DNA from 2 places in the Kribbella sp. NPDC031520 genome. Region 1 is predicted to be linked to the other one. Evidence: riboswitches for the same ligand, from Rfam matches in the RefSeq annotation. Region 1 holds a riboswitch; the other holds the start of a gene.

Region 1 (14,918 bases):
TCAGGTGGGCTGAGCCCTTCCCGCGGACCGGTGGCACCCTGAGCGCCTTGGCCCGAGAGTAGCTCACCGCGGCTTCTCCATCCACCATTCGGTGAACTCGTGCGCCCGGTCCTTGTCCATCCGGATCACCCACAGGTTGCTGAATTCCCCCGGCGGATTGGTCAGGTACGTCGTCCAGCCGCGGACGAATGCCACGCCGTCACCGAACCCGAGCACCTCGTACTCGAACGTGGTCTCGCCCGGCTCGTCCGCGAACTCGAGCCAGGCGTCGACGATCGCCTCCTGACCGACCACCGGAGGCTCGTCCGGGCGCCGGTACCAGGTCGCGTCCACGGTCCACAGCGCGGCGATGTCCTTCGGGTCGTTGCTCTCCCACGCCTTCCGGTACTTCTGTACCCAGCGATCGAGGTCCTTCTCCTTCACGCGATCCGCCGGTGGTTGAGGACGACCGCGGCCGGTTGTGCCAGTACGGCGGGGTGCTCGCGCGGGTCCGCGTCGTACGTGACGAGATTGCCCGCGCCGGTCAGCCCGAGGTACTCCTGCGCGCCCGTCGACGCCGCGGTGATCGCCTGGCCGACGGTCAGTCCGTGCTTCACGAGCATGTCGATCTCGCCGGCGACCGTGCCGACCACGTCGGACCCGGTCAGCACGCGTACGCCGTACCGCTCGGCCAGTGGGAGGACCGACGCGAGGTGCGCCGACCGCTCCTCGCGGCGGGCCTTGCGTTCGGGGGTCTCGTCCGGGCTCGGGCTGACCGAGGCGCACAGCGTGGGGGTCCACGCGCCGCCGCGGGCGCCGAGCGCCTCCAGGTCCTGCTCGGTGAGCACCGTACCGTGCTCGACCGAGTCGATACCCGCCTGGATCAGGCCGGTCACGTGGTCGGTGTTCACGTGCGCCGCGACCCGGGCATTGCGGGAGTGCGCCAGTTCGACCATGGCCGCGACCAGATCCAGGTCGTACGTCGGGCTGATCTTGCTACCCCGGATCGGGCCGTCCGGGCCTACCTCGGGGAAGTCGCCGACGAGCTTCAGCCAGGTCGCGCCGTCGGCGATCTCGGCCTCGACCGCGCTCAGCAGGTCCTCCGGGGCGACCGGCTCGTAGGCCCGCGGGAAGTACGAGCCCGCCGGTGCGAGGAACCGGCCGGCCGCGAGCACAAGGGGACGCCCGTCGTCCGAGGATCGCGCCAGCCGGAGCGTGACGTCACGGTTGCCGCCGACGTCACGGAGTGCGCTGACACCCGCCCCGGCCAGCGTGGCCAGCCGCTCGGCCGCGAAGTCCTCGCCACGCGGGACCGGTCCGTCCGGCGTCGCGTCGAGCGTCAGATGGCAGTGCGAGTCGACCAGGCCGGGTACGGCGTACCGGCCTGGCAGCTGCTCTCCGGTGGAGTCCTGGCCGAACGTCAGGCGGGCGGTGTCCCCGGCGGGGAGGACGGTTCCTTCGAAGACCCAGGTCGTCATGGACCCATCGTGCCCCAGATCACGTCCAGGTCGACTTGAACATGTTCAAAACCTCGGCGTACCGTCGGGGACGACAGAGATTTGAACGTGTTCAAGATGTGGGGTGGACGATGGATCTGACAGTTACGACGTACCTGCTCTACCTGCTGATCGCGGTGCCGTTGACGGTCTGGGTGGCCCGGACGCTGAGCCGCTACGGGCGGGTCTTCCTGGTCGACGTGTTCGACGGGAACGAGGACATCGCCGACGCGGTGAACCGGCTGCTGGTGGTCGGGTTCTACCTGCTCAACCTCGGGTTCGTGACGCTGTTCCTGCGCAGCGGGACCGCGGTCGTGGACGGCAGCGGGATCTTCGAGCAGCTCAGCGTGAAGCTCGGGATCGTGATGCTGGTGCTCGGCGTGGTGCACCTGACGAACGTTTGGATCTTCAACAAGATCCGCAACCGGAGCAAGCTCGACACGATGACCCACCCGCCGGTGCCGCCGAACGACGTGGTCAGGGGACCTGGCATCGCTGGTGGTCAGCAGCCGGTGTGGCCGATCGAGCATGCGTGAACTGACAGTGCTGCACGACGCCGGGTGTCCGCTGTGCCGCCGGTTCAAGAACTGGCTGGCAGTACAGCATCCGGCGCCGGACGGGTACGGCGGCGTGGTGCGGCTGCGGTTCGTCGCGGCGGGGTCGGCGGACGCGCGGGCGCTCTACCCCGCGCTCGACCATGCGGCGACGTTGCGCGAGATCACGGTGGTGGCCGACGACGGATCCGTGTACGTCGGCGACCGGGCGTGGATCGTGTGCCTGTGGGCCACGGGGGAGCACAGGCACACGGCAGTACGGCTGGCGACTCCGGAGCTGCGGCCGGTCGCGCGGGCGATGGTGCAGGCCGCGGCTGGACTGCGACGACCAAGGTCCTGTCTGGTGATCCAGACAGGACCTAGCGGAGGTGATTACGCTGACGGGTGTGACGGACGGTGCGACCGCGAAGGGCGAGCAGACGCGTGAGTTGATCCTGACCACCGCGTTGCGGTTGTTCCGCGAACAGGGGTACGGGAAGACCACGATGCGCGCGATCGCCACCGAGGCGGGCGTCTCGGTCGGGAACGCGTACTACTACTACGGTTCCAAGGACCACCTGATGCAGGCGTACTACGACCTGCTGCAGGACCAGCACCGCGAGGCGGTCGAGTCCGTTCTCGCCACCGAGCAGGCGTTCGTGCCGCGGATGGTCGGCGTACTGCGGGCCTGGCTGGACGTCTCCGCGCCGTACCACGAGTTCGCGGGCACTTTCTTCAAGACAGCGGCCGATCCTCGCAGTCCGTTGTCGCCGTTCAGTGACGAGTCGCGGCCGGCGCGGGACGCCAGCGTGGAGATCTTCCGCCAGGTCGTCGAGGGCTCGGACCTGAAGGTGCCCGCGGACCTGAGGTCCGAGTTGCCCGAGCTGCTCTGGTTGCTGCAGATGGGGATCGTGCTGTTCTGGGTGCACGATCAGTCCGACGACGTACGCCGTACTCGTACGCTGATCGACCGCGCCGTACCTCTGGTGGACCGGCTGCTCCGGCTCACCCGGATCCCCGGCGTACGTGGGGTGACCAGCGACATCGTCGGCCTGATCCGCTCGATCAAGCCGTAGTTCTACTCGCCGGTCGAGCCGTCGACGCGTTCACGCAGCAGGTCGGCGTGGCCGTTGTGGCGCGCGTACTCCTCGATCATGTGGATGTAGAGGTAGCGGACCGAGTAGCGCCCTTCGTAGCCGGGGCGGATGAAGGTGTCGTCGAGGGCATGGTTCGCGGCAAACCGGTCCGAGAGTTGCACGATGGCGCGGAACTCGGCGACGTCCTGCTCGGCCCGTTCCGGCGTGACCAGGTCGAAGTCGCCGTCGGGGTGTTCGGCTGTCCAGTACTTCGGGGGCGAGTCGTGGCCGGCCAGCGCGCGGTGGAACCAGTACTTCTCGACCTCGCCGAGATGCCTGACCAGACCGATCAGCGACATGCTGGACGGATCGACCGTACGCCGGACGAGTTGCTCACCGGAGAGGTTCGACACCTTCCACAGGAGCGTGCCGCGGTGGTAGTCGAGGAAACCCTGCAGCAGCGTTCGCTCGTCGGCGTCCGTGGGCGGGTCGACCCGAAACTGTTCCGTCACAGGAAGGACTCTAGGGCCGGTGTGACGAGGGTCCGACGGAATATCGGGCGGGTTGGTCCGGTTGATGCCGTAGACTGGTGCCGACGGCCCGCCCAGTTCTGCCTCGGGCCGGTGCGCGCAACCTTGCGCCAGCAGTCGACCCCCACGCGCCGCGGCCCACCGGCCGCGCCGGGCAGGACGACCCCCGAACTTTTGGAGTACTTCTATGGCGGTCCGCCGCCCCACGCAGAATCAACCCACGTCCCAGAACCGCAAGCCCTCCGCCTCCGCGGGTGATCCGCGAGGTGCGTCCACGCGGCCGCGCCGTCGGCGCCGGGCCGGCAACCAGCAGTCCACCGGCCGCGTTGAGGTTGCTGTGAGCAACGATCTGGGGACCCTCGGCGACGACGTCGTCGAGACAGTTGCCGATGACAACCGTACGTTCGCGGACCTCGGCGTACCCGCCGGGCTGGTCACCGCGCTGGCCGCGGCCGGTGTGACCAGCCCGTTCCCGATCCAGGCGGCCACGTTGCCGGATTCCCTGGCCGGCAAGGACGTTCTCGGTCGCGGCCGCACCGGCTCCGGCAAGACGTACGCGTTCGTCCTGCCCGTGCTCGCGCGGCTCGCCGCGTCCGGCACCAAGCGCCGGCCGAACCACCCGCGCGCACTGATCCTGGCTCCGACGCGTGAGCTCGCGACCCAGATCCAGGCGTCGATCGCGCCGCTCGCCGACCAGCTCGGTCTGCGCTCGATGACGATCTTCGGCGGGGTCGGTCACGGCCCGCAGATCACCGGTCTGCGGAAGGGCGCCGACATCGTCGTCGCCTGCCCGGGCCGCCTCGAGGACCACGTCCAGGCCGGGCACGCGAAGCTCGGCGCGGTCGAGATCACCGTGCTCGACGAGGCCGACCACATGGCCGACCTCGGCTTCCTTCCCGCCGTTCGCCGGATCCTCGAGCAGACTCCGGCCGACGCACAGCGGTTGCTGTTCTCCGCCACGCTCGACGCCGGTGTGGACGTTCTGGTCCGCCGGTTCATGACCGATCCGGTCACGCACAGCGTGGACTCGGCGCAATCGCCGGTCGCGCGGATGACGCACCACGTTCTGCACGTCCGCTCGGACGCGCGGCTTCCGGTGCTGGTCGACCTGACCGCGGCGCCGGGTCGTTCGCTGGTGTTCACGCGGACGAAGTACGGCGCCAAGTCGCTGACGAAGAAGCTGATCGCCCAGGGCGTACCGGCGGTCGAGCTGCACGGCAACCTCTCGCAGGGCGCCCGTACGCGCAACCTGGAGGCGTTCTCCGACGGTACGGCGCGGACGCTGGTCGCCACGGACATCGCGGCCCGCGGGATCCACGTCGACGGCGTGACGCTGGTCATCCACGCGGACCCGCCGGTCGAGCACAAGGCGTACCTGCACCGCTCCGGCCGCACGGCTCGGGCCGGCGCGGAAGGCACCGTCGTCACGCTGATGACCGACGACCAGGTGCGCGACGTCCGCGACCTGACCCGCAAGGCCGGCATCGCCCCCACCGTCACCAAGCTCGACGCGGATCACCCGCTGCTGACCGAACTGGCCCCGGGCGACCGCACGTACGTGGCCCCGCCCGTCAAGCAGGACGTACCCACGTCGGGCCGGTCCTCGTCCAAGCGTCCGTCCGCTCGCGCCAAGGGCGGCTCAGCCGGCAATGGCCGGGCCGAAGGCGGACGGTCCGAGGGTTCGCGGGGCCAAGGTACTCGCGCCGACAGCCGTCGCGGTGAGGGCGCACGGTCCGGAGGCGCCAGCCGTCGCCCCGCGCGCCGCGGCCGCGGGCGCCGCACCAGCGGCCAGCAGGCCGCCTGACCTCGACCACCAAGCAACCAGCCACCGAGCAACCAGCCACCGGGCCGATCGGCCCGGCGGCCTGGTTGGCGGATACCGTTTGGGGGCTGGGGTTGTGCGTTGACTGAGAGGTATTGATGCGGATCCGTACGGTCTTGAACGACCTGATGCCGGGTGCGTTGGGCGTGACCGACTCGCACGATCACCTGTTCTTCCGGTCGGCGGCGTTGCCGAAGGAGCAGGAGCTCGACGACGAGGCGGCTGCGAGCGCCGAGGTACGGGCGTTCGCGGACGCAGGTGGTCAGGCGATCGTGCAGTGGACACCGCACGGGTTGAACCGGCGTGCCGACCTGCTGCCGGGAATCTCCACCAGCACAGGGGTTGCGATCGTCGCGGCGACCGGCCTGCATCGCCGGGAGCACTACCAGGACGGGTACGTCGACAAGATCCAGGGTGAGCTCGCGGACATCTTCGTCCGCGAACTCACGACCGGGATCGGCGACACCCAGGTCCGCGCCGGCCTGATCAAGGTCGCCGGCGGGTTCCACGTCCTCGACGCGCACGCCGAGCACGTGCTGCGCGCGGCGGCCGAGGCGCATCACGTCACCAACGCGCCGATCGCCGTACACCACGAGCTCGGCTCCGGGACCGACGCCGTACTCGACCTGCTCGTCGACGAACTCGGCGTCCACCCGGGCGCTGTCGTTCTCGGGCACCTCAACCGTTTTCCGGACCACCGCGCGCACCTCGAGCTGGCGCGTCGTGGCGCGTGGCTGGCGTTCGACGGGCCGTCGCGGGCCAACAACGCGACCGACCCACTGTTGATGGACTGCCTCGCCGCGCTCGTCGACGCCGGGTACGGCGACCGCCTGCTGCTCGGCGGGGACACTACGACCGCCCGTGCCCGCGCGTCGACCGGCGAGGGTCCCGGGATGCCGTACCTGCTGACCCACCTGCGGCCGCGGATCACCCAGTACTTCGGTGCGGAGATTGCGGACAACGTGTTCCGGAACAACCCCGCGCGTGCCTTCGCCACGGATTGGCGGGCGTAGCGGTACGTTCGCGGCATGAGCGTCGTCGCGCAGATCTTCGTCGTTGTCGCGGGGCTTTTCCATCTGGCGGTCTTCGCCATGGAGAGTCTGCTGTTCCGCAAGCCGAGCACCTACAAGCGGTTCCTCGTGAAGGAAACCGAGGTCGAGGCGGCGCGGCCGTGGGCCTTCAACCAAGGGTTCTACAACCTGTTCCTCGCGGTCGGTGCGCTCGGCGGCCTGATCTGGGGTGGCGACAAGGGCCACGCGATCGCGCTGTTCGCGTGTGCGTGCATGGCCGGCGCGGGCGTCGTACTACTCGCCTCCGACCGCCGGATGCTCCGCGCCGCCGCCACTCAGGCGGTCCCGCCGATCCTCGCCTTGGTGTTCGCTGCAGTTCTCTAGTTGACTTAAAGCGCACTTGAGCCACCATCGTTCTCGGCATGACCACAACGCTTGCCGAGCCGGCGACTGAGACAGACGGCGTTCTCTCCCCGCAGTATCGTGCGTTGACGATCGGCATGGTCGCGCTGATCACGCTGGTCGCGTTCGAGTCGCTGGCCGTCGCGACCGCGATGCCGACCGTCGCGCAGGCGCTCGACGGGCTCAGCCTGTATGCGCTCGCCTTCGGCGGACCGCTCGCGTCCGGGGTTGTCGCGATGGTTGTCTCGGGCACCTGGAGCGATCTCAAGGGGCCGACCCGTCCGCTCTGGCACGGTACGGCGTGGTTCCTGGTGGGGTTGCTGATCGCCGGGTTCGCGCCGTCGATGGAAGTGCTCGTCGCCGGGCGGATCATCCAGGGGTACGGGTCCGGTCTGTTGACGGTCGCGCTGTACGTCATCGTGGGGCACCTCTACCCGGCGCGGCTGCGGCCGCGGATCTTCGCCGCGTTCGCGACCGGATGGGTCGTGCCATCGTTGGTCGGACCAGCGATCGCCGGGCTGATCGTCGAGCATGCGAGCTGGCGGTTCGTGTTCCTCGCCGTACCGGTGCTCGCGGTACCGGCGGCCCTCGTGATGCGGCCGGGACTGGCGCGGGGGAGCGGGTACGACGTACGTCCGGGAAAGCTGTGGGACAAGCGCGCGATGTGGGCGGTCGCGGCCGCGATCGGTGTCGGGCTGTTGCACTACGGCGGGCAGCAGCGTGGCGTCGTGCAGATCGCGCTGCTGGCTGTCGGGCTGGCCGGGGTGATCGCGTTCGGGCCGCGGTTGTTGCCGAAGGGTACGTTCGCTTTCGGGCGCGGGCTGCCGTCGGTGGTCGCTCTGCGCGGGCTGGTCGCGGCGTCCGGGTTCGGCGCCGAGGTGTTCCTGCCGCTGATGCTCACCCGCGAGCGTGGGTTGTCACCGGCGCTCGCCGGGCTGGTGCTCACCGTCAGCGCACTGAGCTGGTCAGCGGCGTCGTGGTACCGCGGCCGGCCGAACCAGCCGTTCTCACACGGGGTGTTCCTGCAGGCAGGGATGATCCTGATCGTGCTCGGCATCGCGACCGCCACGCTCACGCTCGACCAGCACGTACCGGTCCTGGTGGGGATCCTGGGGTGGAGCCTGACTGGGCTCGGAATGGGCACCGTCTTCCCGACGCTGTCGGTGCTGGTGCTGGACTACTCCGAGCGCGACGAGCAGGGCGCGAACAGCTCCGCGGCACAGCTCAGCGACTCGTTGTCCACGGCAACGGTCCTCGCGATCGGCGGGTCTTTGTTCGCGGCTATGGAGCCGCATTCGGCAGTCACGGCGTACGTCGTGGCGTTCGGCTTCCCGGCCCTGCTGGCGTTGCTCGGGGTGCAGGCGGCGCGTCGTACCGCCTAGTCCTTGTTGCCGGTCACCGCGATGCTGGCGCCGAGGCCGATGATCATCAGGCCACCGGTACCACCGACCAGTTCCAGCCGGCGTGGCGAGCGGGCGAACCACTCCCGCGCCGTGCCGGCCACGACTGCCCAGATGCTGTCCGAGCAGAGCGCGATCAGGATGAAGATCAGCCCGAGAATCAGAATCTGCGCCCAGGCCGGGCTGGTGGCCCCCTTGTCGACGAACTGCGGCAACACCGCGGCGAAGAACACCGCCGTCTTGGCATTGGTCACCCCGACCAGGAACCCCTGCCGGATGGTCCGCCGGGTGGTACTCGGCCGCGCCGTCCCGCGCATCGCCTCGACCAGCGACTTCCGCGTACGGAACGCCTGCACACCCAGGTAGACCAGGTACGCCGCACCGGCGAGCTTCACCACGGTGAGCGCGATCGCGCTGGCGGCGATCAACGTACCGAGCCCCAGCGAGACCGCACACAGCATCACCGCGGCCCCGACTGTGTTGCCGACCATCGTCAGCACGGCCTCACGCCGCCCGACAGCCAACGCCCGCCCCACGATGAACAACACGCTGGGCCCCGGCACGACGATGATGATGAACGCGGTGATCGCAAACGCGACCAGGTGATGAGCGGACGGCATACACCACAGAGTAGATGCGACCCAGTCGCGCTGTCAGCCCTTCATCCGCCGACTGGACCGGCAGGTGGGATTGGTCACCGACGCGCCGGGGCGCGTTGACCGGGGTTCGCGTGGGGCCTTACGGTTCGGAGGTCAACCTGCGGTGCCATGAGGGAAGCCGGTGAGAGTCCGGCGCGGCCGCGCCACTGTGATCGAGCCTCGGCTCGTAAGTCAGGACGCTCGGGTACTGCAGCCTTTCGAAGGGGACGCGCACTTCCCCAGGAGGTCAAGTTCAGATGGCAGCTCCTGCCCGCACGATCGCCGTACCGGCACTTTCTCCCAAGCTTCTCGCCGCCGCGCTGCTCAGCGTCGGTCTGTTGTTGCTGCTCGCGTATCTGGTCGGCTTCGACCAGGGGGCCGTGTCCCGCTCGGGCATGTACCTGCACGAGCTCATGCACGACGGCCGGCATCTGCTCGGCGTGCCCTGCCACTAGCGAAAATGCGCACCTTCGGATCGCTCCTGGTGCGCGGACTGATCGTCGGACTCTTCGCCGGCCTGCTGGCCGGAACGTTCGCCTACGGGATGGGCGAGCCGCGTATCGACGCGGCGATCGCGATCGAAGAGGCCGGCGCTCACGCGCACGCTCATGACCAAGAAGAACAGCCGCTCGTCAGCCGAGAGGGCCAGAAGGCCGGCCTGTTCCTCGCGACCAGCCTGTACGGCGTCGCGCTCGGCGGCCTGTTCGCCGTCGCGTTCACCCTGCTGCGCCGCAAGCTCCGTACCAGGAACGACGCGCACGCCGCGCTCGGGCTCGCCGCGGCCGGCTTCGTCGGCATCGTGCTGGTCCCGTTCTTCAAGTACCCACCCAATCCACCCGCGGTCGGCGACCCGGACACGATCACCAAAAGGACCGTCACCTATCTCATGACCCTCGTGATCGGCCTGCTCGCGGTCTGGGCCGGTGTCGCGCTGTCGCGGTGGGCCGAGCGGTACGGCGAGGTCGCCCGGCTCGCGGGTGGTGTCGCCGGGGTGGTCGCGACCGTGGTCGCCGCGTATCTGATCCTGCCGCGGATCAACGAGGTTCCGGCGACCTTCCCCGCTACGCTGCTGTGGCAGTTCCGGTTCGCCTCGCTCGGTACGCAGGCGACGCTGTGGCTCCTGCTCGGTTTCGGGTACGCGGTCGCGGTGGACCGCCGGCCGGCCCGAGAAAAGGTGACAGTTTGACGGGGTTGACCTTGATCGCGCACGCCCTCACGCCCGCGTTGCGCGGACTCGTACTCGGTGGCGACGCCGAGCCCGATCCGGCGAGCGTCGAGGCGGCGCGCGAGCTGAAGTTCGCGGCCGACGCGGTGTACGCCGGTCCCGAGCGGGCTGCCGTACGGACAGCTGCCGCGCTCGGGCTGGAGCCTGTCGTCGACCCCGCGCTGCGGGACCGTGAGTACGGCGAATGGACGGGTCGCGGCCTCGAAGAACTGCTCGGTGAGGATCCGCAACGGGTCGCGGCGTGGCTCGAGCGGCCGCACACCGCGACCCCCGGCGGCGAGACCGAGAACGACGTACTGACCCGGGTCGCCGACTGGCTCGGTGACCTGGTCGAGCGGCACGACGAGCGTACGTCGGTGGTCGCGGTCGTCCATCCCGCGGTGGTCCGGGCGGTGGTGCTGTATGTCGTGGACGCGCCGGCGGAGTCGCTCCGGCACGTCGACGTACGGCCCCTCGCCGCGGTCCACCTGTCGCACCACTCCGGCAACTGGTCTCTGGCTTTCGGAACCATCTCCTGACAAACTGCGATCGGTCCGGTCTCACGCCCAGGTGACCGGCTGTCACGGGGAGTCGCGGATGATCGTGTCCGAGCAGTTGGCCGAACGGTTCCGCGCGAACCACGAGCTCCTCGTCGCTGCCCGCGACCGCCTGCGGGCCGCGGTCGACGCCGGTACGGCGAATGACGACCAGGTGAAGCGGCTCGCGACCGTCGAGGAGCTGCTCACCCCGGTCACGGACACCGAGGTGGATGCTGACGGCAACGTCGTGCAGGTCCAGCGGCCGCGGCAGTTCCTCAAGGTCGACCCGGAAGGGCAGGGTCGCGCCGTGGAGGTCCTCGGCGATCTCGAGCACGCGAAGAACGTCGCCGTACTGGTGCCCGGGATGGGGAACAGCCTGGACACGTTCCGCGGGCAGTCCGACCGCGGCGGCCTGATCCGGGACGAGGCCGGCCCGCAGGACACCGCCGTGGTGGTGTGGCTGGACTACGACTCGCCGCAGGGTTTGCTGCAGGCGGCGAGTAAGAAGGCGGCGATCGAGGGCGGCCCGCGGCTCGCGGAGTGCCTGACCGAGATCGACGAGCTCAAGGACGAGAACGCCGACGTCACGGTGGTCGCCCACTCGTACGGCACCGACGTGGCGGGGCAGGCCGTGCTGAAGAGCGGCGCGCGGCCGAAGCGGCTGGTGATGACCGGGTCGCCGGGGATCGAGAAGCACATCGACGAGGCTGCGGACTTCGTACAACCGCCGACCCGGCTGTTCACCGAGCGCGCGCCGGGCGACTACGTGTCGTACTCCGAGTGGCACGGGCCGGACCCGGCAAACTTCCCGGACGCGATCCGGATGGCGACTGCCGATCCGCAGGGCGAAGACCCGGTGTCGGTGCACTGGCACAACGAGTACTACCGGCCGAACAGCGAGGCGCTGCGCAACATCGGCCGGGTGGTCCGCGGCGACCTGGAGGCCATCACGAGGACAGGCACCGGGCGTGGGGCGGAAACCGAGCTGGCGTGGGGCGTCCCGCTGAACGTTGCGGCGCATGTCGCGTCCGCGGCGTACAACGGAGTCACGGCGTTGAATGGTGTTTCAAAACCGGCGGTGGACCTGACAAAGGCGAACCGAAGTACCCGCGGCAGGCGATCGGGGGTGGAGCGGTGATGAACGACGACAGGCAGTTCCTGCGGAGTGAGTTGGTGGCGGTAGCGGCGGCCGTCGTACCCGGCCAGACGCCGGTCGTCACGCACGACCCCGGTCCGGTGAACCCCGGCGTACTGTTCGACGGCCGCGGGACGGCCACCGTCTCCCGCATCACCGTTCAGACCGGCAATCCACAGGCGCCGGACCCGGCAGCGGAGGTCGAGGCGGCGGCGACGGCGTTGCGCGCCCGCGGTTGGACCGCGGACGTAGTACCTCCGGAGAACGGTCATTACCGGGTCGCCGCGCGCCGGGACGGGTACGACGTCGCCGTCCACGCCTGGGCGACCGACTGGCGGATAACGCTCACCGGGGAGACGCCGGTCGTTCCGTGACCCGGATGTACGGCGTGTCCTCGCGAGGCTTGGCCGTACGGTGTATCACGGAACCGTGACCTTGACCGAAGCCCGCAACCACCTCCGCTCGGAACTCCTCGCGGTGGCGGCCGTCGTCGTCCCAGGCCAGACCCCGGTGGTGACCCAGGACCCCGGCCCCGTCGACCAGGGCGCCCTGTCCGACGACCGCGGCCCGGAGTCCGTCTGCACGATCACCGTCGAGACCGGCGACCCGACCAGCACCCCGGATCCGGAGGCGCAGCTCGGCTTCGCCGCCGAGACGCTCGAGTCCCGTGGCTGGAAGGGTGACGATCGCCGAGCCCACCGGCGACCGCCACGAACTCATCGCCCGCCGCCACGGCTACGACCTCACCGTCACCGCCCGCACCACCGACTGGCACGTCACCTTCACCGGCCAAACCCCGTACGTCGACGAGCTCTAACCGTCCGCGGCGCGTTCGGATTCGCTGCGGAGGACGCAGAACTCGTTGCCTTCGGGGTCCTGCATGACGACCCAGCCCTTGCCGTCGGGGTCGCGGCGGTCGTGGGCGACGGTGGCGCCGAGGGTCAGCAGCCACTCGACCTCCTCGTCGCGGGTGGTGTCCGGGACCAGGTCGAGGTGGGCACGGTTCTTGACCGCCTTCTCGTCGTTGTTCTGTTCGAACAGGACGGTGATGCCGTCGGCGGGGACCGCGGCGTACGGGTCACCTGGATGGTCGTCGTCGGGGCGTTCGGCCTTCAGCACCTGCAACCAGAAGCCGGCGAGCTCGTAGGGGTCGTGGGCATCGAACGTCACGGTCCGCACGCGAGAAGTCATGCGCAGACCTTAGGGCACGTCTCTACTTCTGGAAGAGCAGCCGGTCCTCCGGAATTCCGCTCACCAGGTACGGCGTGAGTCCGGCGGCGACTGCCAGCTCGGTCAGGGCGGGACCTGTCCAGCGGTGTACGTAGATGTTCATCGGGTGGCCGCCGTACCCGGAGGTCTTGTGCCTGCTCTCCTCGCCGACGTGGAACCCCATCAACAGGAATCCGCCCGGCGCGAGCACCCGGTGGAACTCGGTGAAGGCCTGCGGTACGACGTCCCGAGGTAGGTGGATGATCGACCACCACGAGACGACCGCGGCGACGGAGCTGTCCGGGAGGTCCAGCGCGGTCATCGTGCCGACACGGAAGTCGAGCCCCGGGTGGTCGCGGCGGGCGACGTCGATCATCCCCGGTGAGAGGTCGATCCCGACGACCGGCAGGTCGCGCTCGGCCAGCAGAGCGGTCGTCCGACCCGGTCCGCAGCCGACATCGAGTACGGGCCGCCCGCTTCCGGCGACGAGCTTGGCGAGCAGGTCGAACGCCTCGACCTCCCAGCCGGCGCCGTCCACGATCATTGAGGCGTACGACGCCGCGACGTTGTCGTACGAGGTGCTGATGTCGTCCAGATAGTCCACCCGGCCGACCCTAGAGCCGGCCGGGGACAGTTTTCAGGCCTTGCCGAGGGACTGCTTCTGCCGGCCGAGGCCTTCGATCTCCAGTTCCATCGTGTCGCCCGGCGACAGGTACGGGAACCGGCCGGACAGGGCGACGCCCTCCGGCGTACCGGTGTTCACGATGTCGCCCGGGCTGAGCACCATGTACTGCGAGAGGTCGCGGATCAGCGCCGCCACCGAGAAGATCATGTCCCGCGTGTTCGAGTCCTGGCGCGGCTCGCCGTTCACCCAGGAGCGGAGGTTCAGGTTCGTCGGGTCGACCTCGTCGGCCGGGACCAGCGCCGGCCCGAGCGGGTTGAACGTCTCACAGCACTTGCCCTTCGACCACTGGCCGCCGGACACCTCGATCTGGAAGGTACGTTCGGAGACGTCGTTCGAGACCGTGTACCCCGCGACGCAGGCGAGCGCGTCCTCGTCGGTCTCGACGTACCGCGCCTCCTTCCCGATCACGACCGCGAGCTCGACCTCCCAGTCGGTCTTCACGGAGCCGCGCGGGACGAGTACGTCGTCGTCCGGGCCGACAACCGTGTTCGGGTGCTTGAAGAAGACGATCGGCTGCTTCGGCGGCTCGGCGCCACCCTCGGCCGCGTGCGCCGCGTAGTTCATGCCGATACAGACCACGGCGCCGGGACGGGCGATCGGCGCACCGACCCGGAGTCCGTCGACGTCGGCTGCGGGCAGTTCGCCGGCGTCGAGGGCAGCCCGAGTGCGGGCGATGCCGTCAGCAGCGAGGAAGGAACCGTCGATGTCGGCGGTGAGCGGGGTGAGGTCGTGAACGGTGCCGTCGGCGGCGCGCACGTACGGGCGCTCCTCGCCGACTGCCCCGAGGCGGAGCAGTTCCACAGATATCTCCCTGGATCAGTCGGTCGTACTCGTAGAGTCGAACCTGGGCCGCAACCGGGCGCGGGAGGACTCGATGTGCGACCGCATCGCCGCGGCCGCCTCCTCCGGGTTGCCCTTGCGGACAGCGGTCACCACTGCCTTGTGCTCTCGCAACGCCTTCGTCGCGATGCCGCCACCGTAGTACAGCCGGAACAGGTGCAGGTGGCAGTGTGTCCGCTGAAAGGACAGCCGGGCGGTCTCGTTACCGGAAAGCTCCAGCACCAGGTCGTGGAACCGCTGGTCGTGCGCGGCCATCGCCCGGTAGCTCTCGTACGACGGACGATCCGGTACGTCGGTGTAGCTGAGCATCTCGGCCTTGAGCCGGGCGAGGTCGTCGTCGCCGGCGCGTTCCGCGGCGCGGCCGGCCGCCCACGGCTCGATGTGCAGCCGGTACTCGAACAGGTCCTCGAACTCGGCCCG
Region 2 (14,918 bases), on a different contig from region 1:
GCGGTCCGGCGGACCATGCAGATGCGCCGCTGGCGGCTGCCCAAGCCGATGGTGAAGCGCGGCGAGAAGCCGTCCTGAGCCAGGGCAAGTAGGGTCGGACCATGGACTTCCGCTATCTGGGCAACAGTGGTCTCAAGGTCAGCGAGATCTCGTACGGCAACTGGCTGACGCACGGCTCGCAGGTGGAGAACGACCAGGCCAAGGCCTGCGTGCGGGCGGCACTCGAGGCCGGCATCACGACGTTCGACACCGCGGACGTGTACGCCAACACCAAGGCCGAGTCGGTGCTCGGCGAGGCGCTGGCCGGCGAGCGCCGCGAGTCGCTGGAGATCTTCACCAAGGTGTACTGGCCGACCGGTCCCGGCGGACCGAACGACACCGGCCTGTCCCGTAAGCACATCCACGAGTCGATCAACGGCTCGCTGAGGCGGCTCGGCACCGACTACGTCGACCTGTACCAGGCGCACCGGTACGACACCGAGACGCCCCTCGAGGAGACGATGGAGGCCTTCGCCGACGTCGTCCGGCAGGGCAAGGCGCTGTACATCGGGGTCTCGGAGTGGACCGCGGAGCAGCTCCAGGAGGGCCACCGGCTGGCCCGCGAGCTGCGCATCCCGTTCGTCTCGAACCAGCCGCAGTACAGCATGCTCTGGCGGGTGATCGAGGGTGAGGTCGTCCCGACCTCCGAGGAGCTCGGGATCAGCCAGGTGGTGTTCTCGCCGATCGCGCAGGGCGTGCTCACCGGCAAGTACCTGCCCGGTCAGCAGCCGCCGGAGGGTTCCCGGGCCACCGACGCGACCGGGTCGAACTTCATCAAGCGGTTCCTCACCGACGACGTCCTGACCCGGGTCCAGGAGCTGAAGCCGCTCGCCCAGGAGGTCGATCTGTCGCTGTCACAGCTGGCGATCGCCTGGGTGCTGCAGAACCCGAACGTCGCCTCCGCGATCATCGGCGCCTCCCGGCCCGAGCAGGTCACCGAGAACGTCAAGGCCTCCGGTGTGAAGCTGGAAGAGGACCTGCTGAAGCGGATCGACGAGGTGCTCGGCCACGTCGTCGAGACCGACCCGGCGAAGACCGCGCAGAACTCCCCGCAGAAGCGGCCGAACTCATGAGCTGGAGCTGGCGGTTCGAGACCGCTACCGGCGCGCTGGTCGACCCGGGTGAGGTCGGCGGCGCGGACTTCTCTGCCCAGGGCGACGCGGAGAGCTGGCTGGGCGAGGTCTGGCGGGACCTGGCCGACCGTGGAGTCGGCCAGGTGTACCTGCTGGAGGACGGCCGTGAGGTGTACGGCCCGATGAGCCTCTCCGCAGCGGAGTAGAGTTCGGTCGAACCAAAGCCTGCGTCACAGGGAAGCCGGTCCGAGTCCGGCGCTGACCCGCAACCGTAGGTCACCAGTGTGGTGACAAGCCGGAACACTGTGACGCAGGCAGTCAGGCTCAGCTACCCGCCGTGGTCCGCGGGTGGAGCCCCTACCCTGCCGGTGCAGGCGGGACCTCCTCCACCGGGCTGCGGCCCGACCGAGGAACACACCATGACTGCACATCGCCGGACCGTACGACTGGTCCTCAGCCTGCTGGCGGGTCTCCTGCTCGCTGGGACCGTTGCCACCAGCGCCAGAGCCGAGGACGGCTACCGGTTCTGGAGCTACTACCAGTGGACGAACGGCCAGTGGGCCTTCTCGCAGAAGGGCGCCGACGCGTACGTACCGCCCGACGGGGCCGTGGAGGGCTGGCGGTTCGCGCTCGGCGGCGCGAAGCCGCGACTACCGCGGGCCGCGGGCGACTTCGACGCGATCTGCGGCAAGACCCCCGCGGAGACCGGCAAGAAGCGGGTGGCGCTGGTCGTCGACCCGGGTACGCCGGAGGACGCGGTCAGCGGTGACACCCCGGGCCAGGCCAGCGGGACCTGCGTGGTCACCGACCCGAAGTCGACCGGCGCGCAGGTCCTCGCCGCAACCGGCCCGGTGCGGATCGAGAAGGGCCTGACCTGCGGTATCGCCGGGTACCCGTCGAAGGGCTGCGGCGATCAGGTGAAGAACATCAAGGTCCCGGCTACCGACGCCCCCGTGACCTTGCAGATCAAGGCTCCCGTGGGCTCGACGGCGGCACCTGCTCCCGCCACCTCGGACAACAGCAGTGGTACGCCGTGGACGGGCATCATCATCGCCGTCGTCGTAGTCGTACTGCTGGCCGGTGGCGGCTTCTTCCTGAGCCGTCGGCGTACCTCCTCGAAATAGAGCCAAGTAGATGCGCGCCGTACACCACCTCACACTCCCCCGGGCACTCCACCCGGGGGCCTGGTGGTTGTGGGCGCTCTGCATGGCCGTTGCGGCCAGCAGGACGCGGAACCCGGTCCTGCTGGTCCTCATCCTCGCTGTCACCGGTTTCGTCGTCGCAGCACGCCGCAGCGACGCACCGTGGGCGCACAGCTTCACTGCGTTCCTGAAGCTCGGTCTGCTCGTCATCGGGATCCGCGTGGTCCTGCAGGCGCTGCTCTCGACCCGCTCACAGGGCAACACAGTGCTGTTCACCCTGCCGCAGATCCCGTTGCCTGACTGGGCTGCCGGCGTCAAGCTGGGCGGCCAGGTGACCGCTGAGGCCTTGCTGACCGCTCTCTACGACGGTGGCCAGCTGGCGGTCATGCTGTGCTGCGTCGGTGCGGCCAACGCGCTGGCCAGCCCACGGCGGCTCCTGAAGTCGTTGCCAGGGGCCCTGTACGAGATGGGCGTCGCCTGCGTCGTGGCGCTGACCTTCGCGCCACAGCTGGTCATGGACGGCCGCCGTATCCGGGCCGCCCGTCGCCTGCGCGGCCGTACTCGCGCCGGCTTCCGTACGACGGCTATGCCGGTTCTTGAAGGCGCACTGGACAGGTCGGTGGAGCTGGCCGCTGCAATGGACTCCCGCGGGTACGGGCGTACGGCGCACGCTCCTCGTAGTCAGCGTCGGCTCACGGCGTTGTGCGTACTCCTTGGCCTGTTAGGGATTCTGCTCGGCGTCTACGCGTTGCTGACCGATTCCATGGCGTTCCCGCTCGCGGCCGGCGCGTTGGCGGTCGGCGTACTGCTGGCAGTCGCTGCGATGGCCGTTGGACGCCAGCGTGTCAGCAGGACGCGCTACCGGCCCGATCCGTGGGCCCTGCCCGAATGGCTCGTGGTAGCGGCCGGTGCGGTCGCGGCCGGTGCCATGGTGACCGCAGCGATCCGTGGCGTGAACGGTGTGTTGCTGGCCGGTCCGTTGGTCGTCCCACCGGTACCGGTACTGCCAGTTGCCGGCGTACTGATCGGCCTGTTGCCCGCGTTGACCGCGCCACCGCTCAGGAAGGGCGCCGCATGATCGAGTTCGACCGGGTGACGGTGACGTACGACGGTGCGCGCGAGCCGGCCCTGCGCGAGGTGAGCTTCACCGTGCCGGAGGGTGAGCTCGCGCTCGTGATCGGGCGCACCGGCTCCGGCAAGTCGACGTTGCTCCGGGCAATCAACGGGCTGGTACCGCACTTCACCGGCGGCACGCTGGCCGGACGGGTGCTGGTGGCCGGACGGGACACCCGGGCGTACCGGCCGCGGGATCTTGCCGACGTGGTCGGGATGGTCGGACAGGACCCGATGGCCGGGTTCGTCACCGACACGGTCGAGGACGAGCTCGCGTACAGCATGGAGTCGCTCGGGGTGGCACCGGACGTGATGCGCCGGCGCGTCGAGGAGACCCTCGACCTGCTCGGGCTGGCCGACGTACGTGACCGGGCGCTGACGTCGCTGTCGGGCGGTCAGCGGCAGCGGACCGCTATCGGTGCGGCGTTGACGTCGCACCCCGCCGTACTCGTACTGGACGAGCCCACGTCGGCGCTGGATCCACAGGCGGCCGAGGAAGTCCTGGCCGCGCTACAGCGGCTCGTACACGATCTGGGCGTCACGGTGGTGATGGCCGAGCACCGGCTCGAGCGTGTGATCCAGTACGCCGACCGGGTGGTCGAGGTACCGGGTGGGGCCGCTGCTGTGTCGACCGGGCTGCCTGCTGAGCGCATGGTGACGGCACCGGTCGCGCCGCCTGTCGTGGAGCTGGGACGGCTGGCTGGGTGGTCGCCGCTCCCCCTGTCCGTACGGGACGCCCGACGCGCCGCGGCAACCCTGCGATCCCAGCTCGGCACTCCTCCCTCACGTGGTGCAGGACCGCTCGGTGCGGAGCTTGCCCAGTGCAAGGACCTGGTGGTGACGTACGGCACCGTCACCGCACTCCGCGGCGTTTCCGTCAGCATCAAGGCAGGCGAGGTGGTCGCGCTGATGGGCCGTAACGGCGCCGGCAAGTCGACACTGCTCAACGCACTGGTCGGCATCGTGCCGGTCCGCTCCGGTACGGCGGTTGCCGCTGGGACGGATCCGCGTCGTACCAAGCCGAAGCAGCTCGTTAAGGCGGTCGGACTGGTGCCGCAGGAGCCTGCTGACCTGTTGTACGCCGCCACTGTCGCCGACGAGTGCTCCAGTGCCGATTCGGACTTCAAGGTGCCCGCGGGTAGCTGCCGGGCCTTGCTGGAGCGGCTGGCACCCGACGTGGCGCTGGACGTGCATCCGCGGGACCTGTCCGAGGGACAGCGGCTGTGCCTGGCACTGGCCGTCGTACTGTGCGGAGCCCCGCCCTTGCTGTTGCTGGACGAGCCAACGCGTGGACTGGACTACGGCGCCAAGCGGCGGCTGGTGGCGATCCTGCGCGAGCTGGCCGCGGCCGGCCACGCGGTGGTGCTGTCGACGCATGACGTCGAGATGGTGGCCGAGGTCGCCACCCGCGTGATGGTGCTCGCCGACGGCGAACTGGTCAGCGACGGCCCGACCGCCGAGGTGATCGCCGGCTCGCCGGCCTTCGCGCCCCAGGTCGCGAAGATCCTGGCACCGCTGCCGTTCCTCACGGTCGGAGAAGTCGCCGAAGCTCTGGACCGCGCCTCATGAACTTGATCCGGCTGAAGCCCCGCAGCACGGTCGCGTTACTCGTCGCCTCGCTCGTGGGTGTTCTCGCCTTCGCGTGGCCGCTGTTCTTCCAGACCGCGCAAGCCGGCGAGTCGGCGATCGGCCACACCACCGACGCCCCCTGGCTCTTCGTGCTCCTGCTCCCGCTGCTGGTGGCCGTCGTACTCGCCGAGCTGTCCGAGTCCGGCATCGACGCCAAGGTCATCTCGCTCGTCGGCATGCTCGCCGCGGTCGGCGCGGCCCTGCGCGCGTTGGGTCCCGGTACGGCGGGACTGGAGCCCGGGTTCTTCCTGCTGGTGCTCGCCGGGCGCGCGTTCGGCGCCGGGTTCGGGTTCGTCCTCGGGGCGGTGTCGCTGCTCGGCGGGGCGTTGATCAGCGGCGGGGTCGGGCCGTGGATGCCGTTCCAGATGTTCGCGTGCGCGTGGGTCGGGTGCCTGGCCGGACTGCTGCCGCGGGCCGGCGGGCGGCTCGAGTTGCTGCTGCTGGCGGCGTACTCGCTGGTGTCGGGGGTGCTGTACGGGGTGATCATGAACCTGTGGTTCTGGCCGTACGCGACGTTCGGGAGCGACTTCTCGTTCGTGCCGGGTGACTCGCTGGCGGAGAACCTGCACCGGTACTTCCTGTTCGTGGTCGCGACCTCGCTGGGGTGGGACATCCCGCGCGGGATTCTCTGCGCGGTGCTGGTGCTGGCGCTCGGGAGGCCGATCCTGAACGCGTTCCGGCGGACCGCACGCAAGGCGGCGTTCGAGGCGCCGGTCGTCTTCGAGCCCAGGAGTGCAATTGACTGACCGTACGTTGGTACTGGGCGGTGCCCGCTCCGGCAAGTCGATCGCAGCCGAGCGGCTGCTGGCCGACGTACCGGACGTTGTGTACGTCGCCACGGGCGGAAACGACTCTGGAGATGCCGAATGGGCCTCACGAGTCGCGAAACACCAGGCCCGCCGCCCCGCGTCCTGGGGCCTGACCGAAACCATCGACCTCGTCCCCCTGCTCGAATCCGACGGCCCACCCCTCCTGATCGACTGCCTCACGCTCTGGCTCTCCCGCACCATGGACGCCCTGGAGGTGTGGACCGACCTGAGCCGCGCCGATCTGGTCGAGCAGGAGATCACCCTCCTAGCCGAGGCCTGGTCGTCCACCCCGCGCCGCGTTGTTGCCGTCAGCAACGACGTGGGCTCCGGGATCGTCCCCGCCGACCCCGGCACGCGCCTGTTCCGTGACCTGATGGGCCGCCTCAACACCACCGTCTCCCTGGCCTCCACCCAGGTCCTGTGGACGATCGCCGGCCGAACCCTCCCGCTCACATGAACGGCTGGGGTGACGGTTTCCGGCTGGCGTTCGGCACCCTCACCATGCTGCCTGCCGGGGTGCCTCGGCGGGTCGACCAGGCTGTTGGCGGGCGTGCGATGGTGTTGGCGCCTTTGGCCGGTGTGGTGGTCGGTGGGGTCGCGGCTGCAGTGGTCGCGTTGGCTCAGCTGGTGCGGCCGGATGCTGACTTGCTGGCGGCTGTGCTCGGGGTGCTGGTCGTGGCGGGACTGTCGGGTGGGTTGCATCTCGACGGGCTGGCGGACTTCGCGGACGCGCTCGGCAGCAGGCGGGACCGCGAGACGATGTTGCGGATCATGAAGCAGAGTGACATCGGGCCGTTCGGGGTGGTGTCGATCGTCGGTGTGCTGCTGGTTGACGTTGCAGCGCTGACCGCCTGCGTACAGGCCGGCTTCGGCTGGCAAGCGGTCCTGATCGGCACCGTCGCCAGCCGACTCACCCTCCCCTGGTCCTGCCGTACGACGGTTCCTGCCGCCCGCCCCGACGGCCTCGGCACCGTGGTCGCCGCCACCGTCCGCCCCGCCACCGCTACCCTCACGACAGCCCTCGTCCTCGCAGCAACCACAACCCTCACGGTCCTCACCGAGCAACGCACCTGGAGCCTTCTGTGCGGCGCAGCCGCCGCCGTACTGCTCTCCGTCGCCGCCGCCTTCATCACCAGCCGCACAGCAACCAGGAAGCTCGGCGGAACCACCGGTGACGTCCTCGGCGCAACCGTCGAGCTGGCTCTCCCAGTAGCCCTCCTGACGCTCGCCCTGACCGTGTGAGCGCTCACCTCCACCACCCCGTCACCGCAGTGGTCTACTGTCGCCGGTGGAACGATCAAGTGGGGTAGTAACTGCGAGGGTGCGGATGATGTTTGTGGCTCACGACGAGTGGGCGGCCGGATACGCCCCGCGATCCGTTATCTTTATGTAATGAACGCAACTCGCCCGGCGCCGGGCTCGCAGGCTTCGCTGCGCGAAGCCAACCGTGCGCGCGTTCTCGGGGTCGTCCGCCAGCACGGCCCGCTCACCCAGGTCGAGATCGCCGCCGCGTCCGGCCTCTCCGCGGCGACCGTGTCGAACATGGTCAAGGAGCTCGACCAGGCCGGCATGGTCGGCCTGTCCCGGAGCATCCGCAACGGCCGCCGCGCCGTCCTCGTGTCACTCGCCTCCGGTGGCGGCCTGCTGGCCGGCGTCGCGTTCGGCGAGCGCGACGTCCGGGTCGCGGTCGCGAACGGATCCCGCGAGATCCTCGCCCAGCAACTGATGCCGCTGCAGGCCGACCACGTCGCCGACGAGGGGATGGAGCGCGCCGCCCGCCTGCTCGCGGACCTGGCCGAGACCGTCAGCTCCGGCGTCGAGGACATCTCCGCGGTCGGCTTCGGCCTGCCGATGCCGGTCGACGCGATCAGCGGCGAGGCCGGGTCGGACGCCGTACTGCCCGGCTGGCGCGGCGTCAACGTCACCGAGGCGATGTCGGCGTACCTGCGCGCCCCGGTCGCGCTCGACAACACCGCGAACCTGGCCGCACTCGGCGAACTCCGGGCCGGCGCGCTGCGGGGCGTCCGGAACGGCTGCTACCTGAAGTTCTCGTACGGCGTCGGCGCGGGCATCGTGATCGACGGCGAGGTGTTCCGCGGCTCGACCGGCACGGCAGGCGAGATCGGGCACGTCACGATCGACGAGAACGGCCCGATCTGCCGGTGCGGCAACCGCGGCTGCCTGGACACGTTCGTCGGCTCGCGGGCGCTGATCAACAGCCTGGCCGCGTCACACGGACCGCTGCGGCTGAAGGACATCGTCACCCGCGCGCTGGCCGGCGACACCGGCTGCCGCCGGGTGATCGAGGACGCCGGCCGCCGGGTCGGCGTCGCCGTGGCCGGGGTGGTGAACCTGCTGAACCCGGAGGCGATCGTGGTCGGCGGCCTGATGGCCGAGGCGGGCGAACTCATCCTCGGCCCGCTCCGTGAGGCGCTCGACCGGTGCGCGATCCCGAGCGCCGCCGCGAGCGTCGAACTGCGCCCCGCCGAACTCGGCGACGAGGCCGACATCGTCGGCGCGATCCACCGCGCGTCGGTGCTGAGTCACACCAATATCTCCATTTCTTGAATTCAAGTCTTGACGACAAGATCGCGGGGAGCTTGACTGCGGGCAGGCCAATCGGGGCCTGCCTCGTCAAGGAGCCGCCATATGTCCGTCCCCGTTACCCGTCTCGTCGGTCTCGGCCTCGCCGTGTCGGCCCTCGCCGTCTCGCTGGTGGCCTGTGGCTCGAACGACTCCGGCAGCGGCTCAGGCAGCGCGAAGAAGATCGCGCTGTTGCTGCCCGAGTCCAAGACCACCCGGTACGAGGCGCTCGACCGTCCGCTGTTCACCGAGGCGCTGAAGGCCGCCTGCGCGACGTGCGAGCTGATCTACAGCAACGCCGACCAGGACGCGTCGAAGCAGCAACAGCAGGCCGAGGCCGCACTGACCCAGGGCGCGAACGTCCTGGTCCTCGACCCGGTCGACGGTAAGGCCGCCGCCGCGATCGCCGCCTCCGCGAAGGGGCAGAACGTACCGGTGGTCGCGTACGACCGGTTCATCGAGAACGCCAACTACTACGTGTCGTTCGAGAACGAGGCGGTCGGCAAGCTGCAGGCGCAGACGCTGGTCGACACCCTCAAGGCGGCCGGCAAGACGTCCGGCAACATCGCGATGATCAACGGCTCCCCGACCGACCCGAACGCCGCCGACTTCAAGAAGGGCGCGCACAGCGTGCTCGACTCGAGCGGGTTCAAGATCGCCGCCGAGTTCGACACCCCGGACTGGAGCCCGGACAAGGCACAGGCCTGGATGGAAGGCCAGCTGAGCGCGATCAAGAACGGCCTGGTCGGCGTGTACGCCGCCAACGACGGCACCGCGGGTGGAGCGATCGCGGCGCTCAAGGGCGGCGGCGTCAAGCCGCTCCCGCCGGTCACCGGCCAGGACTCGGAGCTCGCCGCGATCCAGCGGATCGTGTCCGGCGACCAGGCGATGACGATCTACAAGGCGGTCAAGCCGCAGGCCGAGGCCGCCGCCAAGGGTGCGGTCGCGCTGGCAGGAGGCGGCAAGCCCGAGTCCACCACCGACAAGAACGGCGTCCCGTCGACGATCCTCGCCCCGGTCGCGGTGACCAAGACGAACATCAAGGACACCGTGGTCAAGGACAACATCTACAAGATCTCGGACATCTGTACGGCAGCCTTCGCAGCAGCCTGTGCCGCAGCAGGCCTATCCAGCAACTGATGTCGTCGGCATCATGGCCTGAAATAAGCCCCAGGAGGCTGATCTTGTGACTGTGACCCCGGGTACCCCGGCTACCCCGGCTCCTCCCGACGTCGGTGCCGGTACGGTGCTGACGCTGCAAGGGATCTCCAAGCGGTTCGGCGCCGTCCAGGCCCTGAAGAACATCGAACTGGACGTCCGGGCCGGCGAGGTCCTTGCGCTGGTCGGCGACAACGGCGCCGGCAAGTCCACCCTGGTGAAGACCATCGCCGGCGTCTACACGGCCGACGACGGGACGATGGTCTTCGACGGCCGGCCGGTCCGGGTCGGCAGCCCGGCCGAGGCGCAGCAGCTCGGGATCGCCACCGTGTTCCAGGACCTGGCGCTGTGCGACAACCTCGACGTGGTCGCGAACCTGTACCTCGGCCGCGAGCTGCGGACCGGCGGCGTACTGGACGAGGTCGAGATGGAACGCCAGTCCTGGGAACTGCTCCGGCAGCTGTCCGCGAAGATCCCGTCCGTCCGGATCCCGGTCGCCAGCCTGTCCGGCGGCCAGCGGCAGACCGTCGCGATCGCCCGCAGCCTGCTCGGCAAACCCAAGGTCGTGATGCTGGACGAACCGACCGCGGCCCTCGGCGTCGCTCAGACCGCCGAGGTCCTGAACCTGGTCGAGCGGCTGCGCGAACGCGGGCTGGCCGTGGTCCTGATCAGCCACAACATGGCCGACGTGATGGCGGTCGCCGACCGGGTCGCGGTCCTGCGGCTCGGCCGGAACAACGGCGTCTTCGTGGTCAGCGAGACCAGGACGCAGGACATCATCGCCGCCATCACCGGCGCGGTCGACAACGCGGTGTCCGAGCGCGCCGCGCGCCGGAACTCAGAGGAGCCATCATGACCCTGCAGGACTCGGCCCAGCTCCCCGCGGATCTGCAGGACGAGCGGCTGATCGCGAGCCGCGGACTCAGCGGCGCGGTCGGGGCGTTCAGTTCCCGGCTGCGCTCCGGCGACCTCGGTTCGGTCCCGGTGGTGATCGGGCTGATCATCATCTGGGCGGTCTTCCAGGTCGCGAACGGCTCGTTCCTGTCCAGCCGCAACCTGGTCAACCTCACCCTGCAGACCACCTCGGTCGGAGTGATTGCCCTCGGCATCGTTCTGGTCCTGTTGCTGGGTGAGATCGACCTGTCGGTCGGTTCGGTCAGCGGCTTCGCGGGGGCGGTCGTCGGTGTCACGTTCGTCAAGCAAGGCTGGCCGGTGGTGCTGTCGCTGCTGATCGGTGTCGCGCTGGGCATCGCGGTCGGACTGTTCTACGGCCTGCTCTACACGCGGTTCGGCGTACCGAGCTTCGTGATCACGCTCGCCGGACTGCTCGGTTTCCTCGGGTTGCAGCTGCTCGTACTCGGCAAGGACGGCACGATCAACCTGCCGTACGACTCCCCGCTGGTCGGGTTCGCAACCCGCAGCTACCTCTCCCCCGCGATCGCCTACGCACTGGTCGCGCTCGTCGTCGTGGTCTACACGCTGACCCGGCTGCGGGGCCGGAGCGCCCGCGCCGCGGCCGGGCTGTCCGCGGCGCCGGCGTCGTTCATCGCGGTGAAGGCGGCAGGTCTCGCGGTCGTCCTGCTGATCCCGGTCCTGGTGCTGAACGGCGACCGCGGCGTCTCGTCGATGTTCCTGCTGTTCCTCGTCCTCGTCGTCGTCACGGATCTCGCCGTCCGGCGGACCCGCTGGGGCCGCTCGGTCTTCGCCGTCGGCGGCAACGTCGAGGCGGCCCGCCGGGCCGGTATCAACGTCCGGATGATCTACCTGTCGGTGTTCGCGGCCTGTACGACGTTCGCCGCGATCGGTGGCATCCTGGCCGCCGCCCGGCTGGTCGCGGTCAGCCAGTCGAGCGGCGGTACGGACACCAACCTGAACGCGATCGCGTCCGCCGTCATCGGCGGTACCAGCCTGTTCGGCGGCCGCGGTTCGGCGTACTCCGCCCTGCTCGGCGCGCTCGTGATCACGTCGATCTCCAACGGGCTCGCACTCCTGAGCCTCGATTCGAACGTCCGCTACATCGTTACCGCCGGCGTCCTGCTGATCGCCGTCACGATCGACTCCCTGAGCCGCCGAAGCCGCCAGGCCCACGGCCGCGCGTAGGAAGGACCTTTCCAGCTGGATGATGTGCGCCATGGCAGGTACCAGGCGCATCAGGACTGTGGAGACCGGAGCGGGCCAGTCGGTCACCACGTTGGAGCTGTTCTTCGATCTGGTGTTCGTGTTCGCGCTGACCCAGATCACCGAGCTGATGGCGCACGACCTCAGCTGGCACGGTGTCGTCCGGGGCGCGTTCCTGCTCGGTCTGCTCTGGTGGAGCTGGGCGGCGTACTCGTGGGTCTGCAACATCGCCAAGGCGGACGAGGGCGCCGTACGAACCGTGCTGCTGGCGGCCATGGCCGCGATGTTCGTGATCGCGCTGGCGATCCCGGAGGCGTTCGACGACCTGCCCGGCGGCCTGCCTGGGCCGGTCGTCATCGCGCTCGCGTACTTCGTCCTCCGCGCGATGCACCTGGTCCTGCTGTGGCTGATCGCGGAGGGCGACCAGGTACTGCGCCGGACGGTCGCGCTCTTCGCCATCGGCAAGGTCGGCGCGACCGCCCTGCTGCTGGTCGCCTCCCAGTACCAAGGGATCACCCAGACACTGCTCTGGGCAGGGGCCCTGGCCGCGGACTACGTCTCCACGTATCTCGTCGACGCCCGCGGCTGGCGGTTCAACTCCCCCGCACACTGGGCGGAGCGGCACGGCCTGATCATCATCATCGCGCTCGGTGAGTCGATCGTGGAGATCGGCGTCGGGGTGACCGACCTGCCGATCTCCTGGCCGATCCTGGTCGCGTCGCTGCTCGGCCTCGCAGTGTGCGCCGAGCTGTGGTGGATCTACTTCGGTTCCGCCGTGCACTACGGCGAGCGAGCCCTGGCCGCCGAGCCGGCCGCGACCCGCCCGTGGTTGGCCCGCGACGCCTACACCTTCCTGCACGTCCCGATGGTCGCCGGCATCGTCCTGCTCGCCGTCGGCCTCAAGAAGGTTCTCGAGTACGTCGGTGACGCCGAGCATCACCACCTCGACCAGCCCCTGCACGGCATCGGGCTGTTCGCGCTGTACTTCGGCGCAGTGCTCTACCTGGCCGGACTCGTCGGTTTCAAGCGCCGCACGGTGCACCGCTGGAGTGTGCCCCGGCTCGTCACAGCCGCCCTGCTGGTGGTCGCCGTACCACTGGTGCACGGACTACCGGCGCTCGCGCAACTCGCCGTAGTGGCCGTGGCTCTGACCGCGCTGGTCAGCGTCGAAACCCGAGTAAAAACACACACATGAGAAAGCCCCCGTCGTCGTTGACGGGAGCTTTCTCAGTGGGTCACGCGGTGGCGGCGGTCAGGTCGACCTTCGGCTCCGCGAAGTGGCAGGCGGCCGTGTGGCCTTCGCCCGACTGCGGCTTGATCTCCAGCAACGGCTCCTGGGTCGCGCAGATGTCCTCCGCCTTCCAGCACCGGGTCCGGAACCGGCAGCCGCTCGGCGGGTCGATCGGCGAAGGTACGTCGCCGACCAGCCGGATCCGCTCCTTCGGCGGGACGCCGCGGATCGTGCCGAGGTCCGGCGCCGCGGACAGCAGCGCCTGGGTGTACGGGTGCTGCGGCGCGTTGTAGATCTGGTCCCGGCTGCCCTGCTCGACGATCTTGCCGAGGTACATCACCGCGACCTCGTCACAGAAGTGCCGGACCACGCCGAGGTCGTGCGCGATGAACACGAACGCGATGCCGAGCTCCTTGCGCAGGTCCTCGAGCAGGTTCATCACCTGGGCCTGGATCGACACGTCCAGCGCGGACACCGGCTCGTCGGCGATGATCACCTCGGGTTCCACCGCGAGCGCCCGGGCGATGCCGATGCGCTGCCGCTGACCGCCGGAGAACTCGTTCGGGTACCGGTTGTGGTGCTCCGGGTTCAGGCCGACCCGCTCGAGCAGTTCCTGGACGCGGGCGAGTTCCTTGCCCTTCTTGACCAGGTTGTGCACCCGCAGCGGCGTACTGATGATGTTGCTGACCGTCTGCCGCGGGTTCAGCGAGCTGTACGGATCCTGGAACACGATCTGCAGCTGCCGGCGGAACGGGCGCAGGTCCCGCTCCTTCAGCCTCGCGATGTCGGTGCCCTTGAAGAGGATCTGGCCGGACGTCGGGGTCAGCAGCCGGGTGATCATCCGGCCGGTGGTCGACTTGCCACAGCCGGACTCGCCGACCAGACCGAGGCTGGCGCCGGCCTTCAGGTCGAAGCTGACGCCGTCGACGGCCTGTACGACCTTCCTGGTCCGGCCGAGTCCGGCCGCTTCCTTGATCGGGAAGTGCATCTTCAGGTCGCGGACCTGCAGCAGGGTCTCGCCCTTGGCGGCCGGCTTCTCGACCGCGTCGACGGGACGGATTGCGTCGCTCATGTTGTCTCCTCAGTCCCCTCGTCAGCCCAGTCTCGGCGCGACCTCGGTCTCGTACACCGAGACCTTGTCGTGCAGGTGACAACGGGACAGGTGCGCACCGGCGCCGTCCACCGGCAGCAGTTCCGGCAGTTGCGTCGTACAGAGCTCGCCGCTCACGCGGTCCTTGTACGGGCAGCGTGGGTTGAACGAGCAGCCGTCCGGCAGGCTCAGCAGGCTCGGCGGCAGGCCCTTGATCGGGCGCAGCCGGTCGTTCGCGGCGGAGACGGTCGGGATCGACTCGAGCAGACCCCAGGTGTACGGCATCCGCGGGTTCGCCAGCACGTCCTCGGCGGTGCCGTACTCGACGCAGCGCCCGGCGTACATCACCAGGACGTCGTCGGCCATCTCGGCGACCACACCGAGGTCGTGGGTGATCAGCACGATCGCGGAGCCGAACTCCTTCTGCAGGTTGTTCAGCAGGTCCAGGATCTGCGCCTGCACGGTGACGTCGAGAGCGGTGGTCGGCTCGTCGGCGATCACCAGCTTCGGGTCGTTGATCAGGCTCATCGCGATCATCGCGCGCTGCCGCATACCGCCGGAGAACTCGTGCGGGTACTGCGCGAACCGGCGCGCCGGGTTCGGGATGCCGACCAGGTCGAGCATCTCCAGCGCACGCTTCTTCGCGGCGTCCTTGGAGACCTTGTGGTGCACCCGGTACGCCTCGGTCAACTGGTTGCCGATCGTGTACAGCGGGTGCAGCGACGACTGCGGGTCCTGGAAGACCATCGACACCGCGTCGCCGCGGATCTTCATCAGCTCGTGCTCGCTCAGGCCGACGATCTCGTCGCCGCCGAGCCGGATCGACCCGGTGATCCGGGTCCGCTTGCGGTCGTGCAGGCCCATCACGGCCATGCTCGACACCGACTTGCCGGAACCGGACTCGCCGACGATCGCCAGCGTCCGGCCGAGCGG

Evidence for each region. A riboswitch is a leader RNA that binds a small molecule or an ion and turns the genes downstream of it on or off. The one in region 1 is predicted to bind cobalamin.
Region 2: it holds a riboswitch for cobalamin, as region 1 does, so the genes downstream of both, ACZ5BU_RS15120 (SCO2322 family protein) here and ACZ5BU_RS33220 (CbtB domain-containing protein) in region 1, are expected to answer to the same signal.

The regions. Positions count from the first base shown of each region.
Region 1 covers NZ_JBVIKS010000007.1:130,768-145,685, forward strand. Annotated here, with positions in the region: gene ACZ5BU_RS33165 (YybH family protein) at 64-423, opposite strand; gene ACZ5BU_RS33170 (amidohydrolase family protein) at 420-1,457, opposite strand; gene ACZ5BU_RS33175 (hypothetical protein) at 1,568-2,011, shown strand; gene ACZ5BU_RS33180 (thiol-disulfide oxidoreductase DCC family protein) at 2,004-2,456, shown strand; gene ACZ5BU_RS33185 (TetR family transcriptional regulator) at 2,416-3,084, shown strand; gene ACZ5BU_RS33190 (DinB family protein) at 3,087-3,596, opposite strand; gene ACZ5BU_RS33195 (DEAD/DEAH box helicase) at 3,952-5,418, shown strand; gene ACZ5BU_RS33200 (phosphotriesterase family protein) at 5,535-6,449, shown strand; gene ACZ5BU_RS33205 (DUF1304 domain-containing protein) at 6,465-6,830, shown strand; gene ACZ5BU_RS33210 (MFS transporter) at 6,869-8,230, shown strand; gene ACZ5BU_RS33215 (LysE family translocator) at 8,227-8,868, opposite strand; adenosylcobalamin (AdoCbl) riboswitch at 9,006-9,100, shown strand; gene ACZ5BU_RS33220 (CbtB domain-containing protein) at 9,144-9,341, shown strand; gene ACZ5BU_RS33225 (CbtA family protein) at 9,347-10,072, shown strand; gene ACZ5BU_RS33230 (histidine phosphatase family protein) at 10,069-10,629, shown strand; gene ACZ5BU_RS33235 (alpha/beta hydrolase) at 10,688-11,767, shown strand; gene ACZ5BU_RS33240 (hypothetical protein) at 11,767-12,138, shown strand; gene ACZ5BU_RS33245 (hypothetical protein) at 12,432-12,581, shown strand; gene ACZ5BU_RS33250 (VOC family protein) at 12,578-12,955, opposite strand; gene ACZ5BU_RS33255 (class I SAM-dependent methyltransferase) at 12,978-13,577, opposite strand; gene ACZ5BU_RS33260 (fumarylacetoacetate hydrolase family protein) at 13,611-14,459, opposite strand; gene ACZ5BU_RS33265 (GntR family transcriptional regulator) at 14,475-14,918, opposite strand, start outside.
Region 2 covers NZ_JBVIKS010000002.1:1,359,632-1,374,549, forward strand. Annotated here, with positions in the region: gene ACZ5BU_RS15105 (DUF3043 domain-containing protein) at 1-78, shown strand, start outside; gene ACZ5BU_RS15110 (aldo/keto reductase family protein) at 102-1,112, shown strand; gene ACZ5BU_RS15115 (hypothetical protein) at 1,109-1,318, shown strand; cobalamin riboswitch at 1,307-1,426, shown strand; gene ACZ5BU_RS15120 (SCO2322 family protein) at 1,532-2,236, shown strand; gene ACZ5BU_RS15125 (CbiQ family ECF transporter T component) at 2,247-3,332, shown strand; gene ACZ5BU_RS15130 (ABC transporter ATP-binding protein) at 3,329-4,936, shown strand; gene ACZ5BU_RS15135 (ECF transporter S component) at 4,933-5,742, shown strand; gene ACZ5BU_RS15140 (bifunctional adenosylcobinamide kinase/adenosylcobinamide-phosphate guanylyltransferase) at 5,735-6,262, shown strand; gene cobS (adenosylcobinamide-GDP ribazoletransferase) at 6,259-7,047, shown strand; gene ACZ5BU_RS15150 (ROK family transcriptional regulator) at 7,198-8,373, shown strand; gene ACZ5BU_RS15155 (ABC transporter substrate-binding protein) at 8,455-9,528, shown strand; gene ACZ5BU_RS15160 (ATP-binding cassette domain-containing protein) at 9,575-10,402, shown strand; gene ACZ5BU_RS15165 (sugar ABC transporter permease) at 10,399-11,646, shown strand; gene ACZ5BU_RS15170 (low temperature requirement protein A) at 11,678-12,859, shown strand; gene ACZ5BU_RS15175 (ABC transporter ATP-binding protein) at 12,900-13,967, opposite strand; gene ACZ5BU_RS15180 (ABC transporter ATP-binding protein) at 13,989-14,918, opposite strand, start outside.